One region of the Paenibacillus sp. FSL M7-0656 genome, then DNA from elsewhere that is predicted to be linked to it. Evidence: riboswitches for the same ligand, from Rfam matches in the RefSeq annotation. Region 1 holds a riboswitch; each other region holds the start of a gene.
What was found. A riboswitch is a leader RNA that binds a small molecule or an ion and turns the genes downstream of it on or off. The one in region 1 is predicted to bind cyclic di-AMP.
Positions count from the first base shown of each region.

Region 1 (7,093 bases):
CGCTGACGGTCTTCCATTCATTCTCCAGATCTGTGGCCAGGCGGACCATCAGATCCTTGGTTGTATCGTTGTTCAGGGGAATGACTTTGGAGGCTTCGGTTATGCAGGCATTCATGGCTGAATGCAGGTAACCAAGGACCGCCTCTTCGACCGGGATGTCGAGGTGGTGGTTAATCCAGGCATGAACAGTAGAGAGGCAGCCAACCGAATCGTATTTGGCAAAGATCTGTTCGAGCTGGCTGAATTCAATCCAGGGGTGCAGAGCTCGTGCAAGTCTGATCAATCGTTTACCCATGGCGGCAGCTTGTTCTCTGAGATCTCCAGGGGTTCGCTGAACATGGACAAGCTTGTCGATAAGAGCTATCCGCCATGTATCCTTGTGATCTGCTGCAGTATAGATACCTTTGATGGCCATACCTTCAAGACGAACGATGCTCGGATGCAACTGACAACGCATGAATGATTCGAGATCTTCAGCATTACGAATGGTACCCTCCCTGATATGGATATCCATGCCGAAGGAATGGGTGAACCCTCCAACCTGAATAGAGGAATCAAGCAGTTTGACATAATCGAGCAGCTTATTCCCACGGTTCACAATCATTCGCCTCCTGTGTTCGTTAAATGTCACTTAAAGTGACATTTATATTCCTTTTTGTTTGCTTTATGTTTAAAAATCCGAATTATATGATAGTTATCATCCCATAAATGTCCGCTTTTTGTCAATAGTATCCGTGAAAATTAATGGATTAAATCTGGAATTTAATATTTGTGTTATTTTATATAACTTATTGTGTTATTTATGTGGTGAAGTTCATGGAGGACTATATATAAATGAATCAAAAAGATCGGCTCTTACCGAAAAAGAGGGGATCAAATCTAATCATATGCAGTTCATGGGTAAAGATGACGAGATTATGCGATTTTTGATGAAAATGCCTAGCTGAAAAAGAAGTATTAAAAAATACTTTACTTTTAGTTCTGAACCCGGTATAATCAATTCTGTTGCCGATTATTTACGACATGCGGTCGTGGTGGAATGGCAGACACGCTATCTTGAGGGGGTAGTGGGCGTATGCCCGTGGAGGTTCGAGTCCTCTCGACCGCATCATATGAACGATTAAAAAGAAGCTTTCCATTAATGGGAAGCTTCTTTTTTTTGTCTTTTTCGAACAGTATGACATCAAAGTTGAGGAAAAAAGGCCACCCATTACCGGGGCAATGCTGCTCTACCTTCCGGCTACGGGTGGCCTGTGTATTATTTTTGAAGTAAGTTCTTGATATCTTCTTCAATCTTGTCCGGTGTTGTTTTGGGAGCATAACGTTTAATGACCTGTCCGTTCTGATCCACGAGGAATTTGGTGAAATTCCATTTGATTGCTTTGGAGCCGAGCAGGCCAGGAGCCTCTGTGCTAAGGTGTTGGAAAAGAGGGTGAGCGCTTGAGCCGTTCACATCAATTTTCTCAAACATGGGGAAACTCACGCCATAATTCATCTGACAGAACTCGGCAATATCGTCGGAAGATCCTTTTTCCTGTGCAAACTGGTTACTTGGGAAACCAAGCACTTCAAATGGAGCATCTTGAAACTTGTCTTGCAATTCTTGCAGACCTTTGAATTGAGGGGTAAGGCCGCATGAGCTTGCCGTATTCACAATCAGGAGCACTTTGTCACGGTAGTCGGACATTTCAACTTCTTGACCGCGAAGGGTATTCACTTTGTAATCGTAGACTGTCATCTAAATCGCCTCCATTTATTTACTCTTATATCTTCTATTATATTGGTTGCAATTAAATATTTCAAAACTAATATGGTGTTAAAAGAATCAAAACAGGCAAGTTGTGCAGAATACGTGAATGAATTGCGAAGTGATTTACGCCAGAGTGAGAATTAGATAGCCTTGAAGAGATAGATAGAGTATAACTTTGTTGTAAGCGTTATTATGGATAGGAATTGGCAAAAATCTGCCGATTTGGTGATCTGGGCGGACTTTACACCGACATGGCACGGGTGTATGATTCATAACGTAATTTCAATTTAAACTAAATTGTACTTGAAAAACGAAACAAACGATAATATCGCTCGATCTTACCTTAAGATATACGAACGATGTTTTAATCGCTGAGTTTCCATTCATTAATGAATGGGAAACGGGGGAACCAACGGAATGCGCTGTCCAGGACAGTGGGCATTCATGGGGTGAATTTTCCGGTGACAGCCGGAAATAGGGCGACTCTCGCGCCCGAATCCGTCAGCTAACCTCGTAAGCGTTAAAGGGAGAGGCAACAAGCCGTACGCTGGTTCATGGTGTTTTCGCCATGGGTTATTTAAGAAGCGTTCGGGAGGCCTTGGTCCCCCACGCTTCTTTTTTGTTGTCTTTTCACGCCAAGGGAGGAACGAATGATGGATACTGAGATGATCTTAGTGACTGCTCCAAATGAAGCAGGACGTAAATTTATCAAATTGCTGATGTACAAAAAAATGCCGTTTGCCGTTCTAACCAACAGTGCAGGGGAAGAGCGAAGACTCCGTAGAATCGGAGTAGAACATGTCATTCGCATGAATACGGCTGCAGCTCAAAAATGGTTTTTGCCGCAGGGCAGCGTAGGCAACGTGTTTATTTTCGAGAACAGCCTGAATCTGACCTGTCGTTATTTACAGATCTGCCGTTCATGGACATCGAAATCCCTGTGCGTCATTACGGAGCAGAGTCATCCTAAGGGCATCTATCGGGGCATGGGCGCAGACCGGATTGTATATTCGCTCAATGGGGAAGTTGGCTTTCTCCTCAATGGTTAATGCCATAGCTTGTGATTGCTCAGGTGTAAGGTGCCTGTTATAATTGAATGTATCGATAAACGGAAGTTTGAGGAGACTCATGCAGGATGGTGAGTCTTCTTTTTTATGCTTACAAGGAGGAATTGGCGTGCCGGATGTAGGTGGATTGAAATGGTTGTTTTTTGATGTTGGAGATACGCTGGTGGATGAATGGGAGCCGGTTGATGATATTATCGGACAGTTTGTCCGTGAAGCTTGTGCTTTGGGGTATCCGGTGACAATTGAGGCGGTACGCGAACTGTTCGCGAGCTGTTACCGAAAATATGAGCAATGGCCTATGAGAGTGGCAATTCGCACATTTGTTGAAGACGAGGGGCATCAAAAACAGATTCAGGACAAGCTGAAGTTTCAAAAAGATCTTGAACGTCCTTTTCCTTCAGCAGATTTTGTTCTTCAGCAGTTGTCACGGCATTATCGCATTGGCATTATTGCCAATCAGAGTCCTGGAACGGAAGAGAGACTGGAGAGTTACGGCTTGCGGAAGTATGTTGATGTTCTGGCATGTTCAGCTGAAGAAGGAGTGTCCAAGCCAGACCCTGAGTTGTACGCTGTAGCCTTGAAACAGGCCGGCTGTGAACCGGAGGAAGCCGTGATGATCGGCGATCGGATCGATAACGACATTATACCTGCTCGGAAGCTGGGCATGCGTACGATTCGAATTATGCAGGGTTACGGAAGATTCCAGCCAGAGCTATCGGATGACAAACGTGCGGATTGGACCGTTGATTCATTGGATCAACTCTTGCCGTTACTGATGCCAAATCAGGATTAGATGCAGATGGTTGTTTAATGGATTGCAACAATAAAGGCTGATCAACTTAGGTATAGCATACCGGAGTTGATCAGCCTTTTTAGTATTTAGCCAATTAAAATGAGATTAGAACAACCGGATCGTCTGAATGATCAGATATACATTCAGCACAACGATAATCGCGGCAATGACCCATGAGATGATTTTGAGCCACAATTTGTTGGCGAATGCACCCATGCTTTTTTTATCACTTGTGAACATCACCAGGGGAATTACAGCAAAGGGCAATTGAAGCGACAGCACGACCTGGCTCAAAATGAGCAGTTCTTCTGTGCCATGTTCTCCTGCAATGGCTGTCACAATTACCGCCGGGATGATGGCGATCAGACGTGTGACCAGTCTGCGCAGCCAAGCCGGAATTCGAATGTTCAGGAAACCTTCCATAACGATCTGTCCAGCGAGTGTACCTGTAAGGGTAGAGTTCTGACCTGATGCTAACAGCGCCACACCGAACAGAATACTTGCAACCGTAGTACCTAATAGAGGTGTCAGCAGATGATAGGCATCAGCGATCTCAGCAACCTGCGTCATACCAGCACTGTGGAATACAGCAGCAGATACAATCAGGATGGCTGCATTGATGAACAGGGCCAGTGTCAGCGCAATCGTAGAATCCATGGTCGAGTACCGAATGGCTTCTTTTTTGCCCTGTGGTGTCTGTTCGATCTGACGGGTTTGCACAATGGAAGAATGCAGGTACAGATTATGCGGCATCACGGTTGCTCCGATAATACCAATGGCAATATAGAGCATGGCCGGGTTTTGCAGAATCTCAACATTTGGTACAAAACCATGGAGAACACCGCCCATATCCGGTTTTGCCAGAAACAGATCAATCCCGAAGCAGAGGGCGATGGTTGCCATCAGCACAATGACGAGAGTTTCCAAAGCGCGGAAGCCTTTGTTTTGCAGAACAAGAATCAGGAGTACATCAACTGCGGTGATGATAACGCCGTATAACATGGGGATGTTAAATAACAGTTTTAATGCGATGGCAGAACCAATGACTTCAGCCAGATCGGTAGCTGCAATGGCAAGCTCACACAGAATCCATAACATCATAACAACAGGCATGCTGAATCGTTCACGACAGGCTTGAGCCAGATCCCGTCCAGTGACGATACCGAGCTTGCCAGCCAGCGACTGAAGGACAACGGCCATCAGGTTCGATAACAGGATAACGGATAACAAGGTATACCCGAACTGCGAGCCGCCTGCGATATCTGTTGCCCAGTTCCCCGGGTCCATGTAACCTACGGCAACGAGGTATCCTGGGCCTACAAAGGCGAGGAATTTCTTCCACCATGCAGCATTCTGCGGAACTTTCATGGAACTATGTGCTTCTCCAAGGGAAGGGGTCATGCCCGCAGTAGACAATGATTCTCTTGAAGGAGCGTTGAACGGATTTTTTTTACTCATACGATAATCACCTGACTTTGAATTATTGATTTGGAGATATTGATGCGGTACAAACCGCTCATGATATATCTAAATTTTTATGTTTATTGTTACATTGTACTCCTTCAATTATTTTTGTCTAGTGCAACTTTTATGTATCAGCACAAAATTTCGGTTGTAGCTTGAATATGCCCCTTCGTATATTACCCAACCTTAGGGAAAATACAGCCATGGCATTGAAATGCATGAAAATAATAAAGTTGTAAAAGCTGATAAAGATACAAAATTGCGTTTCAAAATGAGCCAGAAGTTTAAATTGAAAGGAAGGCAGTAAAAAACTATATGGATAAGGGAGAGATTCTGAATGGAAGCTTTATATACAGCAGTAGCGACAGTTAAAGGTGGACGTACAGGTTCGGTGACTTCTTCGGATGGCGTGCTTAAGCATGATCTGAAAATGCCAAAAGAGCTTGGTGGCTCCGGTGGTGAAGGTACTAACCCTGAGCAACTTTTTGCCGCTGGATATGGAGCATGTTATGAAAGTGCCCTTGCCAATGTAGCACGCAAAGCAGGTGTGAAATTGGAGGATGTGGTCGTTACAAGTAACGTATCCATTGGTAAAGACCCTGCGGATGACGGTTTCCAGCTGTCTGTTCGTCTGGACGTGAGTATGCCTGGTGTGGATCACAGTCAAGCAGAGGAACTGGCCCGCAAGGCGCATGATTTCTGTCCATATTCCAAAGCAACACGTGGCAACATTGATGTTGTATTAAACGTAGTTTAAGATTTGACTCTTGGATAAGTAAAGGGAACATATAGAGCAGGTTATCCCAGATACCTGATGTTCGACTACAAAGCCCTGCTGGCAATCGGCAGGGTTTTGTGTTGATTATCATATAAGGACATGATGCAGGAGATTAGATGCCAGATCGCGTACTATTTTACATAATTGCACTCTCAATTCATGCTACACATTCCATAAAGGGGGAACGAAGATGAGTATTGAAGAGATGATCGAGCGGCGATTTGTGTGTACAAAATGCAGGGGCACGGATTGTAACATTAAGGAAGTTTCCATGTCAGGAGCAGGCCTGAGTAAGATGTTTGATATACAGCATAATCACTACTTGTTCGTGGCTTGTGCTTCCTGCGGGTATGTTGAAGTATTTGATCCGGATGTCTTGAAAGGGAAAAAACAGGGACAGGTAGGGACGATTCTGGATATTCTGTTTGGCGGGTAGACATGCGCGAGTTGACATTGATCTGAATTTTCTTTAATATAACTTAGTACTGAGTAGTGTCATTGCATGAACCAAATTTGAATTAAACAGGTGATATCCATGTCTTATAGACCGCGTATTGCAGATTTAGAATTAGCTTATGGTAACAAGGAAGACGGATTGTATGAATTCAAAATGAATTTGGTAGACGGTACAAAATGCCGTGTATTCTACACCCGTTCCCCGGAATGGAAGATGACCAATATCAGCCGTCTGCAGAAAACCCCTTGTCCAGTATGTCGCAAAGATTTCATTTGCAAATGTATGGACCAGTGGGCAAGTGACCTGCATCAACAGATGATCGATGACCAATGGATGGAAAAGGCAGTTACGGAGTAATTGTCGGACAGATACGAGCGTGGGCACAATGCCTGCGCTCTTTTTCTTTTATTTCCCATTAATGCGTGTTCAAAAAGAGCGGTGTTCATTCTTTTTGAACTACCTCTAGAAATAAATTTAGAATTAGTGAACAAGATGGCCCAGATTGGGTAAGTTACTCTAACCGCAACAATAGGAGGCAGCCAATATGACAGCAAATCAAACAGATGTGCATCAGGGACATCCGATCGTACTGGTGGATGGTGTCTGTCACTTCTGCCAGGGCTTAACCAAATGGATTATCAAGCGTGACCCGGAAGGAAAATATCATTTTGCATCGCTTCAATCGGATGTAGCCAAGGAACTGCTGGCGAAGGGAAATTTGTCGACAGACAGTATGGACACCTTTGTTCTGATTGAAAATGGAAAATACTATACACGTTCAACC
Region 1 covers NZ_JBBOOT010000001.1:2,589,753-2,596,845, reverse strand. The annotation lists gene MHI01_RS11540 (urease accessory protein UreF) at 1-598, opposite strand, end outside; tRNA gene MHI01_RS11535 (tRNA-Leu) at 1,026-1,108, shown strand; gene MHI01_RS11530 (glutathione peroxidase) at 1,259-1,738, opposite strand; cyclic di-AMP (ydaO/yuaA leader) riboswitch at 2,110-2,285, shown strand; gene MHI01_RS11525 (hypothetical protein) at 2,404-2,799, shown strand; gene MHI01_RS11520 (HAD family hydrolase) at 2,927-3,610, shown strand; gene MHI01_RS11515 (Nramp family divalent metal transporter) at 3,716-5,011, opposite strand; gene MHI01_RS11510 (organic hydroperoxide resistance protein) at 5,412-5,831, shown strand; gene MHI01_RS11505 (zinc ribbon domain-containing protein) at 6,043-6,288, shown strand; gene MHI01_RS11500 (hypothetical protein) at 6,388-6,666, shown strand; gene MHI01_RS11495 (thiol-disulfide oxidoreductase DCC family protein) at 6,854-7,093, shown strand, end outside.

Region 2 (7,093 bases), 1.5 Mb from region 1:
TAACCTGTATCTATCTCATGAGAAAACATGGACTCGCAAAGCCAAGGAAGCCATGTACACGGCGCAATTGGAGATGAAATACAGCAAGGATGAAATTTTGCAGATGTATCTGAACGAAATCTATTATGGGCATGGTGCGTACGGAATCGAAGCGGCTTCACGAATGTATTTTGGCAAATCAGCGAAACAGCTGGATCTTGCAGAGAGTGCCATGCTGGCAGGAATCCCGAAAGGACCTACCTACTATTCACCCTATAACCATATGAAGAATGCCAAAGACCGACAGAAGATTGTGCTGAATGCCATGGCTGATATCGGCAAGATCACCCAGGCCGAAGCGGATAAGGCCTATGAGAAAATGCTTTCGTTCAAACCGGAGAGCGAGCGTAAAACGGTGGAAAGCGCCCCGTATTTCCGTGACTATATCCGGAATCTGGCCATCAAAGAGTTGGGAATCAGCGAAGCGATGCTGGATCATGGGGGATTGAATATCTACACCACCCTGGATCTGCGTGTACAAAAAGCAGCGGAAGACGCCATAGCGAAGGGTATGGATGCCAAAAGTGAGCTGGAGACGGCCCTCGTGTCCATCGACCCTCGTACGGGCTACATCAAAGCCATGGTAGGCGGCAAGAATTACCGTACCAATCAGATTAACCATGTTCTAGCGACAACGCGCCAGCCAGGTTCGGCGTTTAAACCGATTATGTATCTGGCAGCCCTGGAATCCAAGCAACTCACCAGTGCATCCATATTTAACAGTGAACCTACCCTTTTTCACTATGACAATGACCGCAAAACCTATAAACCCGGCAACTTTGGAGACAAGTATCTGGGTGAGATTGATCTAAGACAGGCGATCGCCGCTTCAGACAATATTTATGCGGTGAACACCATTATGCAGATCGGTCCTGAGGAGGTTGTGAGTATGGCAAAAAACCTTGGCATTACAAGCAACCTGAGCGCCGTACCTTCTCTTGCACTGGGAACGTCACCTGTCAGCCCGCTGGAGATGGCATCGGCCTTTTCCGTCATTGCTGCTGGTGGACAACGGACGCCACCTGTAGCCATTCTACAAGTGACAGATGCCGCAGGACGTGTGCTCTATGAATCGCCTCAGACGAAGGCTGAGACCGTTGTGGAACCTGCGGCAGCTTATGTACTGACTCGTTTAATGGAAAGTGTCTTCGAAAATGGAGGAACGGGCAACCGGGTGTCTAAGGCGATCAAACGCCCGGTTGCGGGAAAAACGGGAACAACCAACACGGATGCCTGGCTCGTTGGATTCACACCGGAGCTCTCCACTGCGGTATGGGTTGGGTACGACCAAGGCAAAGCCATCTCCACTTCGGATGGCCGCCGGGCAGCGCCGATCTTTGCCCAGTTCACAGAACAGGCCCTTGCGAGCGTACCACCCAAAATCTTCACCGTGCCTGATCATGTCGTAAGTGTCTATATTGATCCGGAATCCGGCAAGCTGGCAGGCAACGGTTGTGAAGAGAAACGATTGGAAGTTTTTATTGATGGTACTGAACCGACAGAGGTATGCCATGGCACAACGGATGATTCGGATTCTGGAGAAGATGAGAAGACTCGTCAGGTACAGAATCAACAAGGCATACAGGAAGAGAAACATTCTTGGTGGGGAGATTTCAAACGTTGGTGGGTAGAATGACGTAAATGCGCAATGACTTAGTTGCGTCACCTATATCCCCTGGTTATATTGAACAATTGGAAATTCACTTCGGATGAAAACTCATAATTATTCAGATCGATGTATACGATTAAAGCACAAGCAAAAGACCCCCAACCGAAATTTCCGGTTAAGGGGCCTTTTGCTTTTTTTCTTTTAGACTGTGTTGAAAGATCTGCCTTAGGCGAGTGCTTCCTTCAATACATCTGGAGAAGCATTCCACCAGTCTTCATTGTGTGAGATCAGCAGTGTCTTAAGTGCAGCTCGAGCTTCAGGTCCAAGCTCATCCAACATGAAGCGACGCTTCAAGGCATAATCCATGCGATTCACATGTTCCGCCAGCAGTTTCCATCCACGTCTTGCTTCTGTATCAATCCACATCTCACATGCCGTTGCTCCACCATACAGTTGGCCTTCCTCCGTGCGATCGACAGCTACCCATACCAGCCATACCTGGCGTCCGTTGGGTACATCTTCACGATTGGTTGAGAACTTGATATTGCGTTCCACTTTGCTCTTCGCATGCATCGCACCGATATCGATTTTGGCTTCGCCATTATCAATAATGACCGGGGAAAGGTTATTCAGCTCAATGGAGCCTGCACCGAAGCCTTTATGCTTGCTTTTTGCACTAACGATATTCAAGGCAATCTGTTTTTTGCCGTTTTGCTCGTTTTGGTCCATGTTTATAACCTCCAAGGGTTGATACAAATATTTTAACTAATAATTGTCCCATTGCAAACATATACATGCTGTAGATGCTTGTCAACGGGAGGTATTTAACGATGATTCCACGACGCGCCAAGAGCTGGCTCACTGCATCCCTGGCCCTGTGTGTACTTGCCGGAGGGATATGGATCACTCTGGGTTATAATCGCTCAACTCATTCCGAATTGCCAGTACTCGCCCCCGAATCGGGCAAGCCTAAGGCAATAGCCCCAACGCCAGCACCTCCAGAAAGTGTACAGACCCCTACTGCCGAAGTGTACAGCAACCGTGTTGTGGAATATCACATGGATGTAAAACTGGTCGAAGGGAATGTACTGGAAGGGACTCAGACGATTACCTGGACACATCCAGGTAAAAAAACCGTCAGCGAGCTTTACTTTCATATGTATCCCAACGCCTTCTCTTCTGCTGACACCACCTTTATGAAGGAATCCGGTGGAAAGCTTCGGGGTGATGTCATGCCTACCAATGGTTATGGCTCCATGAACATTACCGAAATGAAAACGGAGGACGGGCTCTCTCTGCTGCACCGGATGCAGTATGTGCAACCAGATGACGGAAATATCAAGGACACCACCCTCATTAAAGTACGCTTGCCCAAACCCGTCAAAGGCGGGGAAAGCATCACGCTCCACACCCGATTTGAAGTGAATCTGCCGAAGATTTTTGCCCGGATGGGAACTGCTGATCATTTTGTCATGGCAGGTCAATGGTTTCCCAAATTAAGTGCCTATGAACCTGTGGGCAGACGTGGACGAACAACGGAAGGCTGGAATCTGCACCAGTACCATGGCAATTCAGAGTTTTACGCTGACTTCGGTATATATAGTGTGCGTATTCGGGTGCCTGAAACATACAAAGTAGCTGCTACTGGATTTCCGACGCAGCAAGCCGTGGTGAAGAATGGAGAAAAGGTCTATCAATTTTACGCCGATGATGTGCATGATTTCGCCTGGGCGGCCTCACCCGATTTTGTGTACGCCGAGGAACCCTTCTCTGCACCCAATGTGCCTGGTGTACGAATCAAGTTATATCTGGACCCAGCTCATCAGGATCTGAAAGAACGTTATTTCTACGCCGCGAAGGCCGCTCTAGCCAATTATAGCAAATGGTTTGGCCCATATCCTTATGCTACCTTATCCATCGTAGTTCCACCCAAAGCGGGGAACGGCGCTGGAGGTATGGAATACCCTACGCTAGTTACGGCCTTTGGAGCCGATGATACTACTCCGGGTTATGACCTGGAACGTACCGTAGTCCATGAGATCGGACACCAGTACTTCTACGGCATGGTTGCCAGCAACGAATTCGAGGAAGCCTGGCTGGATGAGGGATTCACCTCTTATGCAGAAGACAAACTGATGGAGCAGGAATACGGATTGATTCCGAATCTGCCAGTACAATCGGGACTGATTACGTCTCCTTCATCCTTAACACAAGAATCCTGGAAGTTTGATTCACAGAATGAGTATGCAGCCAATGTCTATACACGTGGCAAACTTGTATTGCTTGGTATCGAACATCAAGTCGGTGCCAAAAAGATGGAACGCATCCTCTCTACCTATGTGAAGAAGTACCGCTTCAAACATCCCACTTCGGCTGATTTTCAGAAAATTGTGGAACAAGTGACCCGCACTTCCTGGTCTGATTATTTTGATCAATACGTCTATAGTAACGGGATGGCTGACTTTGCTGTAGAGAAGATTCGTGTTACGCCCGTACAGAAAGACGGTCAAACATTGTACGAGTCATCCGTGACGATCGCAAAAAAAGGGAGTGATTACAATGCCGTTCCTGTTCGCATTGCTTTTGAAGACGGGCATATCCTCACCAAGCAATGGAATGGCAAAGAAGATCGCATCACGTATAAATTAACTCACACATCCCCCGTATCCTGGGCCATGACCGATCCCCTGTACTCGATCGTGCTGGAGAACCGCCATATGAACAATTTCCTGAAATCCGGACTGGATGAGCAGACGAAGTCCCGCTGGAGCATGAGTGTAACCAAACTAATAGAAGCCATATTCGGAGGTCTGTCATGGTGAGGTGGAAACGGTGAAAGCGAAAATACGTGAAGGCTGGTTTCTCGTCCGTCAGCATATGTTCATTGCCGCACTCTTATTTCTCTATCAACTCATTTGGGGATATTTCTTCTATCGAATGGTACAATCGGCCGTCATCCCACTGCTCCTTCGCTATCCAGATGCTGATGCCGGTGAGCTGAGTACACTTTTGTTCAAAATGGAAAGTCAACTTAACCTGTCTACCCATCCGGAGGTTCATCGTTATCTATGGATTCTCGGGGGCATGTTGCTGGTTCGCATGTTGATCAGCCCCCTCATTCAGGCAGGACTGCTCTACTCACTTCAGCACTTTAATTCTACAGAAGAGCGTATCCCCTTTGTCCGCGGAATCAAAAATCTGTGGAAACCGATGCTACTGCTCCACACCATACGTACATTATTGATACTTCTGCCCGCCTACTGGCTCATTCCGAAGCTTTACTCAATTCTGATGGACGGATTTCATTCCCTCCAATTACTTTTGCCTGGTATACCTTATGTTGCTGCCTGGATTGTATATGGTTGGATCATCCACCATGTCATACTCTACATGCAGTTCGGTGTTTCGGCACCAGAAGGAGAAGGCGGGGCTCACGGTACCCTCAAAGCCCTCTGGATTGCACTGCGTCATCTCATCGCCGTAATCGGCATTGCACTCCTGCTGGGCGGAGTACACCTGCTCGTCTTTGGGGCATTCACTACAGCCTCATGGTTATTAACGGGACTTACCGGACTTATACTACAACAGACGTATCCACTTGCCAGGTGTCTATTGAGTCTGTGGAAAATATGCAGCCATTTCCGATTATGGCAGTCCAAAATATCCAAAGGTGAGAGCAGATAGTTTAAAAATTGTTACCATCACATGTTAAACTCATGGCCTAATATGTACTTATAAATAGGCAAACCTCAACCTTTCCCCGTCAAAGGTCGAGGTTTTTTTTGCTAAATTTGTTGCTAAACGTTGCCAAAGCCGTACTCCTCTGTTACAATAATCGCAGTGAGTTTTTAGTAACAACTTTGTAATATTTACATTCATATTTGTAACTACTTAAAATTAAATCGTCATTTCTTGATTTCGCAGGTGCATAACTAGCATAGCCAAATTCCTGGCACCTGGGAAGCGGGGGAACCAGTTATGGGTGAATTGATCTTGCTACAGAGGGATCATAGGGGACCTTCAACCGAATCCTTAAGCTAACCTCGCAGGCGTTGGAAGGGGAATATCTCTTGTTCAAGAAGAAATTAACCGCAGCTGTACTTAGCATCACATTCGCTTTATCGCTTGGTGCAGGTAGCGCATTCGCAGATTCAAAGATGGACAAAGTAATTGATTCAGCAATGGGAACTACATATCAAAGTGGAGGAACAACGCTCAACGGCTTTGACTGCTCCGGATTTACACGGTATGTATTCGACAAGTTGGGTATTGATTTGGCACGCCAATCCAGTTCCCAATTCGACATGGGCGATTCCGTATCCCGCATGGAAATGAGAGCTGGCGATCTGGTGTTCTTTAATACAACAGGTAAAGGCGTATCTCATGTAGGAATCTTTGTAGGGGATGGAAAGTTCGCACACTCCTCTTCATCCAAAGGTGTTACGATCAGTGCATTGAGTGAAAACTATTGGGCCAATCGTTATGTTGGCGCGAAACGGATTATGAGCACGGACGCATATGAATCACTGGCCCTTGACTAGGGACAAGCTGAGCAACATGATGCTGTAACCATTAACCATACTGGAACGAAGCAAGAAGCATAACAGAACCGCCCGGTACATTCTCCGCAGGAATGTATCCGGCGGTTTTTTTGTGCTTCAATCCTTATTCATGTTGCAAGTTACTCGGGGTATATCCTGCGACATCAACAGGTTCATTTTGCGTTCGTTCGTCCGTGCCCTTATGATGTTTTTACCCATCCCGTTATAATATAAACGAAATTACCGGAACTTTTGTTTCATTTTTTTTCTTGGGAAGGAAGACTTGCTAAATGAACATCTCTTTTGTAGAGTGGACAAAGAGTTCTGTTTCAAGGAAAGGAGCATGCAGGTGTATGAAGGAAACCCCTGTGACGTTTCACGTTGTACCCATGCGAGAAGAACATGCGGAGCTTATCTGCAGTTGGCAGTATGATCCGCCTTACAATATCTACAGCTGGCTCCCCTGGGAGCAGATGAAGGCTCTGGAAGTGGAATTCGGAGATGCACAGCTGCGGCAGGAGCAATATGCGATCGTCCTGGATCAGAACGATCGTATATGTGGGTTTGCTCAATACTTCCCACTTCAAGGGGTAACCCGGATTGGCCTTGGCATGCATCCAGAGCTGTGTGGTCAGGGTCAAGGGACAGCTTTTGTCACTGCCATTGTACAGGAAGCTATTCGCCGAAATCCCACGAATGAGATTGATCTGGAAGTACTCACTTGGAATGCTCGTGCCATTCAAGTCTATCTGAAGAGTGGATTTGTCACCCAGGATACATACGAACGACAGACCCCAAGCGGCTTGAAGCCCTTTCACTGTATGGTTTATGAAGGGCCTCGCGGTTAGAATCCATTGCAAAACAACCAAATTTGCCCCTTGTTATGTGATTAGTTCAAAAAATT
Region 2 covers NZ_JBBOOT010000001.1:4,092,928-4,100,020, forward strand. The annotation lists gene MHI01_RS18155 (transglycosylase domain-containing protein) at 1-1,675, shown strand, start outside; gene MHI01_RS18160 (YwhD family protein) at 1,874-2,377, opposite strand; gene MHI01_RS18165 (M1 family metallopeptidase) at 2,479-4,470, shown strand; gene MHI01_RS18170 (hypothetical protein) at 4,481-5,332, shown strand; cyclic di-AMP (ydaO/yuaA leader) riboswitch at 5,578-5,715, shown strand; gene MHI01_RS18175 (C40 family peptidase) at 5,719-6,189, shown strand; gene MHI01_RS18180 (GNAT family N-acetyltransferase) at 6,543-7,037, shown strand.
Region 2: linked by a shared signal. The riboswitch ahead of MHI01_RS18175 (C40 family peptidase) and the one ahead of MHI01_RS11525 (hypothetical protein) in region 1 are both predicted to bind cyclic di-AMP.

Region 3 (7,093 bases), 2.3 Mb from region 1:
AGGACCAGCATTAATTTTAATCCATGTGCCAAGCGTTTTTTCATTGGAACCTCTCCTAGCTCGAACGAATCACTTTGATATCCGCAGGAAGAATGGACTCACCCTCATACAGTGTAAATCTTCTGTCTTGCCACTCCACGCGAAGAAGCATATTATCATCCGACTGATACTGCCATACCAATTGTTCTCCAGCCTGGCCATATGGAGTTCTACCTGCCGTTGATACCATGCCTCCATACTCTTCCTCCAGATGATATGCGCGTCCATCCAGATCCAGCAATGTAGGCACCTCATCAGGCGCATCAAGCCTGCCATCAATTGGTGTATATAGGGCGTAACGTGTGAGTTCCCGTTCTTCGATATGCAAATATCGAAATGCGGTACCATCCTGTAGCGTGAGCACAACTGCATTTCGAGCACGATTTTGTACCCGACCAACGACTTCATAAGTGACCAGAGAAACCTCACAGATATCACCAGGTGCAAGCTGAAGCATCGTTTTCTCTGCCTGCGGTGGTTCAGGTTTCGTTAGTATTCCTTTAATTCGTTTCCATACACTCATGAGAATTACTCCTGTTCCTTATCTTATAAACAAGCTGCAATAATCAGTGCGCCCACGATATGTAAAGCGCCAGAGAACAACCCGTACCCTGTCTTCCCTTGCTGAATTCCCGTATCCAGATCCAGGTTGGCCCATTTGCGAATCATAAAGTGTACAACACTCTCCAGAATCAACAAAATGATAAAGGATACAACGGAGACCAGCAGTGCTTCTCCCAGGTGACCGGCCGTAGAAATGGACGTAGCGAGTACATATCCTTGTGCAAATAATTTCATAACCATACGTGTAGTAACGGCCATATTGCCAGCCTTAACTTCAGCAAAATCCTTATATTTCGTGAACAGTGAATCAACATACATCAGCACAAACAGCAAAACCGAACCAGATCCGGTCCAGACCAGCATCGCCAAAATGTTCAAATCCATTTACACAGCCCCCACTTATCAACATGAACCGCATTTAAAAGCGAAGGAGAAATACTCTTCTCCTCCGCTGGTTAACCTTGCTGACAACCAAGGTATTAGTTCTTATTATCGTACTGTTTCATCAATGCTGCGAGTTCATCTTCAACAGCCTGATCTTTACCCAACTTCTCGAACTCTTCATCCAAAGATTTTCCTTTGGAAGACATTTCGTTACTTGCTTCGGCCTGTGCTTCCATCTGCATCATTTTCTCTTCCATACGCTTCATACCAGCACTTGCAGTATCAGAGCCAAACCCATTCAACGCTTTGTTGATTTCCGTTTGGGCTTTTGCTGCATTGTAACGGGCTACCAGTGTTTCACGTTTGTTCTTCATTTGAGTCAACTGCTTACGCATTTCGTCAAGCTTGCCACGCAGGTTATCTGCAGAAGCCTTGTTTTGGTCATAGCTGGTTTTGTACTCAGCCATCTTCTCTTCAGCAGCCTTTTTCTCTTCCAGGGCACGTCGAGCCAAATCCAGATTCTGAGCACGTGCCGCCGTATGCGCCTGCTCTTCACGTTTCTTCACAAGAGCTTCCTGCTCTTCGAATAACTGCTTGAATTTCTTCTCAATGGCGATCTGTTGAGCTACTGCTTTCTCCGCATCTTCCAGATCCTCTTGCATGTCACGGATATATTGGTCCGTCATCTTGATTGGATCTTCCGCCTTTTCAATAATGGCGTTGATGTTAGACATAGTTAGATCACGCAAACGTTTGAAAATGGACATTATGTTATTCCTCCTAGTCGATATTACATCGTATATAAACATACATACGTAACAATCTACAACTCGTTTCAATTTTAGCAAATAAAATCAAAACATTCGATGGCTCTTATGTCAGGAAGATCGTTTATCTTTGTTCAGATGATCCTCCATCAACCTCTCTGCAGTCTGCACGATTTCGTCGATCTGCATCCGCATGATGGAATCAAAATGGATACCCATGATCACCGTAACGGTTACTTTCAGCTGCAAGGCAGCCTTTCGGGCAAGCCGCTCACACAGCTCTTGTTCTTTATGCCCAGGAATATGTACTGTCGTCCCGCTTACGCGCTCATGATCCACATAGAACGTGGCTACGGCGCCAATATGCGCCTTTCCTCCGGTAACGAGAAAAACCTTATCTTCTCCTGCTTCAATCACCTGTAAACGTATGGATTTCAAATCAAATGTACTCATCCCCATCCACCTATCCTTTTCTATATGTTATATATGGAGGAATTATGGCTGTCATGAGCTAAATCGGCAATGAAACTTCTCACACTGCGCATATTTTATGGAACCCCCGGGCATACCAAGGAGAACGTCATTTTGGAAAAGGAGGCCGTTATTATGCGCGTACGCCTCATTATGCTGATGGTTATCGTTATTTTTCTCGGGGGATCTCATGCTCCAGTTTCATCGCAGGATGTTTCAAGCCCGCCAAGTGAATCCGTATCAGGTTCGGATTCTGCGGAAGAAGAACAACTGACATTGGGACAATTACGTCAAAAATATGCCGATACGTTCAAAACCAATGGTCCTTCAACCAAGAAGGTTGCACTGACTTTTGATGATGTACCTGATCCACGATTTACTCCACAAGTACTGGATGTATTGAAGAAATACAATGTCAGAGCTACATTCTTCATCGTGGGTAGTCGTGCTGAGAAACATCCGGATCTAGTGAAACGCATTGTTAAGGAAGGGCATATGGTTGGTAATCACAGCTACAATCATCCTGAATTCAGTAAGCTGTCGATGAATGCCTTTCGCAAACAAATTTTACATACCGGGGATATTATTCGACGTTTGGCGGGTTATACGCCCAAGATGATTCGGCCACCTTATGGAGACATTAATGAAGAACAGCTGAGATGGGCGGCCAAACAACACTATAGCATTGTGAACTGGAACGTAGACTCCCTGGACTGGAAAGGCCTTTCAAAGGAACAGGTGAAAAATAACATCCTGTCTGCCGTGAAACCTGGCTCCATCGTTCTGCAACATGCTGGAGGCGGTGTAGGATCAAACCTGAACGGCACGATTGAGGCTTTGCCTGAAATCATTGAGGAACTACGTAATCGGGGATATGAACTGGTCACCTTGGACGAAATGTTGGGATTGCCAAAGGCCAAAGATTAAGATGAACGTGATAGAAAATAAATGAGAATATTAAAAGGGTGCTGTTCAATCGCAAATTTAGCGACTGGCAGACACCCTGTTTGAATTCATTTTAAATGTTATTTTCTCTCTACTTCAGAATGTACAGCTCGATATCCTGAAAACCAAATGAGCTTACAGACTGTTTGCTACCCGGGATAAAGATATCAATCCGGTGACCCTTGATTGCACCGCCCACATCCCGCGCTGTGGCTACAAAAGCTTGTTTTGGCAATCCTGGATGGCTGTGACCAGTTACCAGTACTTTAGTTCCAAGTGGAATCACACTTGGATCAACTGCAATCGTACCCAGTTCAAGGTCATTCCCGAAATAATCGACTGCACCCCAGCCTCCATTTTCAGACGGATCTGCAGAGTATGCCGTTGCTTTTACGTTCACAGCTTTGCTGTAATCGAATGTTTTACCCCAGGCTTGAACCACTTTGTTATCTGCGTTAACGTCCAAGCTCGCTGTAGTAACAGTCTTCGCTTGGGTCTTGCTCTCCGTTGCCGCAGCGGCTGCAACATTGTTTGCCTTACCGGGAATCGTAATTTTCAAACCACCATAAATGTTGTAAGCCGAAATGTCGTTGTTTGCTTTAACCAACGTGTTGAGTGCTACTCCATATTGTTTTGATAAGGTGTAGAAGGTATCCCCTTCTTTGGCCACATGAACTGAATCGGCGTGAGCCGGAACGGCTTGAATGAGCATTGCTGTTGTCATTAATGCTACTGCTGTTTTGGCTATACGTTTCTTGTTAATCATGGTCTTCCTCCCTCATTGTGCCTGCGAAGTTAGTTGTCGGATTCGGATGAGGAGCCCACCCTATAGGTTATTCGTTACATTTGAAACGTTATGTACCCAATTCACCCCAAGCAGTGTGCTGTAGATCTTCCCCCTGCACAATCTGCATCGTTACATCCCCCGCACTCCCTGTCCGGAAGTTTCGGCAGAGTTCAATATATCACAATTTTGTAACCTGAACTTGTAGTAATTCTTACCAAATGGTTTTTAGCATGTAAGCATTTTTAAGAATACTGGTTAATTCAGAAAGTTTGGTTGACCCGATTCCTTTACATTTGGTAACAGAATAGTTACTTTTCCGAATCCATACGTCATTATTATCCATAAAAATAGCGTTACCGACTCGAAGTCAGTAACGCTATTTGATCACATCGTTTAGAGTACTTTCGCAAGAAAATCACGTGTACGTGAATTTTTGGGTGCTCCAAACACCTCATCAGGTGTTCCCTCTTCCACAATAACCCCGCCATCCATGAACAGGATTCGGTCTCCCACTTCACGTGCAAAACCCATCTCATGGGTTACGATGACCATCGTCATTCCGCCTTCTGCAAGACGTTTCATGACATCCAGCACTTCACCGACCATCTCAGGGTCCAGTGCCGACGTAGGCTCGTCAAACAGCATCACATGCGGCTGCATGGCCAATGCTCTAGCAATGGCGATCCGCTGTTTCTGTCCACCAGACAGCTGATTCGGGAATGTATCTTTTTTATCGTACAAGCCCACGGTGTTAAGCAGATCAGAGGCAATTTTCTCCGCTTCCTGAGTGGATTGTTTCTTCACTTTAATCGGAGCAATCGTGATGTTTTGCTGTACCGTTTTGTGTGGGAACAGGTTGAAGTGCTGGAACACCATGCCCATTTTCTCACGAGTTGCGTTAATGTTATGCTTGGGGTCCGTGATTGACACGCCTTCAAAATCAATCTCTCCTGAGGTAGGCTGTTCCAGCAGATTCAGACAACGTAAGAAAGTACTTTTACCTGAACCGGAAGGACCGATGACCACGACAACCTCACCTTTGCCAATCGTCACGTTAATGCCCTTAAGCACATCGTTATTTCCATAAGATTTGTGTAATTGTCTAACGTCTATCACTTGCACTCAACTTCCTTTCCAGTCGTCCCAGCAGCTTGGACAAAATGAACGTCATTACAAAGTAGATGGCTGCTGCAATCAAAAATGGACTCAACCCTTGGTACGTAATGTTCTTGACTACACTTGCCTGATACATAATATCCACCATACCGATAACGGAGATAATGGAGGATTCTTTGATGATAGTTATGAATTCATTACCGATCGCTGGTAATACAGCTTTGAAGGCTTGTGGCAATATGATATAACGCATCGCGGCGCCTCTTCCCATACCTAATGAACGCGCTGCCTCCAACTGACCACGATCCACACCTTGGATACCTGCACGGAAAATCTCCGCCAGATAGGCACCACTATTAATGGAAAGCGTGATGATACCTGCCTGAAGGGCAGTGAAGTTAATGCCAAAGCTCAGGGAAAAACCATAGTAAATAATCATCAACTGTACCAACATCGGTGTGCCACGGATCACTTCAACGTAAGCCGTACCGATCCAGCGCAAGATTGCAGCGTCATGCAAACGGAACAAACAGATGATCAATCCAATAATTACCCCGAAGATAACCCCAAGTGCAGACAACAGAAGTGTGTATCCTACACCTGTAGCATAGAAACTTTTGTACTCCCAGAATACTTGGAAAATATTTTGTGATTTGTTCGCTTTATCCGCCATCAAGAGGCTGGCGTCCGTCACCATCTGATTGATTTTATCTTCGCTTTTCAGTCGCTCCAGTGTTCCATTTACTGCAGCTAGCAGCTCGGTATTACCTTTACGAATCCCGATTGCCGCTTCTGCTTGCTCTTCGTCCGGAACAGCAGCAGCAAGTCCAATGATATCGTCCAGATAACCTACAGCAACGGTATCTTCAACGATTGCCGCGTCAATGCGTTTTGTTTGCAGTTGAAGCACGATATCCGAGATTTTATCCAGCGCAGTAAGCTTCGCTCCTGGAATACTCTGTCCGATCGTTTCCTGAATGGAGCCTTTCTGAACGCCAATCTTCGCATTTTCAAGTTCTGCCATGGTTGGATATTTGTCTTTATCCACATTCCGAACCATAATCACTTGTTTTGATTTATAATAGGTGTCGGAAAAATCGATACTTTTCTTCCGCTCATCCGTCGGCGTCATACCTGAAATCACCAGATCAACACGCCCGCTCTGCAATGAAGGCAGAAGACCGTCGAAGCCCATATCCTCAATCACAAGCTCAGCGCCAAGATCTTTGGCAATCTCTTTGGCGATCTCAATATCGAAGCCGACGATTTCATCTTTGCCATTAATCACTTTATGGAATTCATATGGTGCAAAATCGGCACTTGTACCGAGCACCAGCTTTTTACTGCTTGAATTATCTGTAGTTCCACTTGCAAGTGCCACAGGAACGGCAGTCGTCAGCAGAATAACAAAGGTCAACAGCATCATGGTGTAACGACTTATTAATTTCAACCTTTTTCTCTCCCCTTACAATACTTTGTATGCTTCTCATGTTGATGACTGAGTCATTATAAAGTACAATGCATGATTATGCAATGCATTTTGACAATACAAATCTTGACTTGTTTCTGAAAAAATAAAGCAAACATGATATAATCAATGAATTATTTTCATTTTTGCATAAGGAGTTTACTAATGACAGCTAACAAATCACAAATTCTGACGGTTATTGATCAATATGCTTCCCGTTTTAAAGCCATTTCATCATATATCGGTGCCAACCCCGAACTGGGAAATGAAGAGTATCTCGCTTCTGCCCGTTTGAAAGAAGAACTGCTCTTCCACGGTTTCACTGTAGAGGCTCCAATCCTCGGTCTGGAGACAGCCTTTATCGGAACCTATTCAGCCGCCAAACCCGGCCCTACCATTGCTTTATTGTGCGAATATGACGCCTTGCCGGAGATCGGTCACGCTTGTGGTCACCATCTAATCTGTATGATGAGTCTTGGGGCCGCTGTTGGGCTAAAATCTATTCTGGATGAAGTAGGTGGAACCATTAAAGTGTTTGGTACCCCCGCTGAA
Region 3 covers NZ_JBBOOT010000001.1:264,691-271,783, reverse strand. The annotation lists gene MHI01_RS01140 (DUF4247 domain-containing protein) at 1-44, opposite strand, end outside; gene MHI01_RS01135 (DUF4178 domain-containing protein) at 56-562, opposite strand; gene MHI01_RS01130 (DUF350 domain-containing protein) at 586-987, opposite strand; gene MHI01_RS01125 (PspA/IM30 family protein) at 1,083-1,754, opposite strand; gene lpdD (prenylated flavin chaperone LpdD) at 1,866-2,207, opposite strand; gene MHI01_RS01115 (polysaccharide deacetylase family protein) at 2,361-3,152, shown strand; gene MHI01_RS01110 (3D domain-containing protein) at 3,262-3,936, opposite strand; cyclic di-AMP (ydaO/yuaA leader) riboswitch at 3,939-4,133, opposite strand; gene MHI01_RS01105 (amino acid ABC transporter ATP-binding protein) at 4,351-5,073, opposite strand; gene MHI01_RS01100 (ABC transporter substrate-binding protein/permease) at 5,060-6,523, opposite strand; gene MHI01_RS01095 (M20 family metallopeptidase) at 6,707-7,093, shown strand, end outside.
Region 3: linked by a shared signal. The riboswitch ahead of MHI01_RS01110 (3D domain-containing protein) and the one ahead of MHI01_RS11525 (hypothetical protein) in region 1 are both predicted to bind cyclic di-AMP.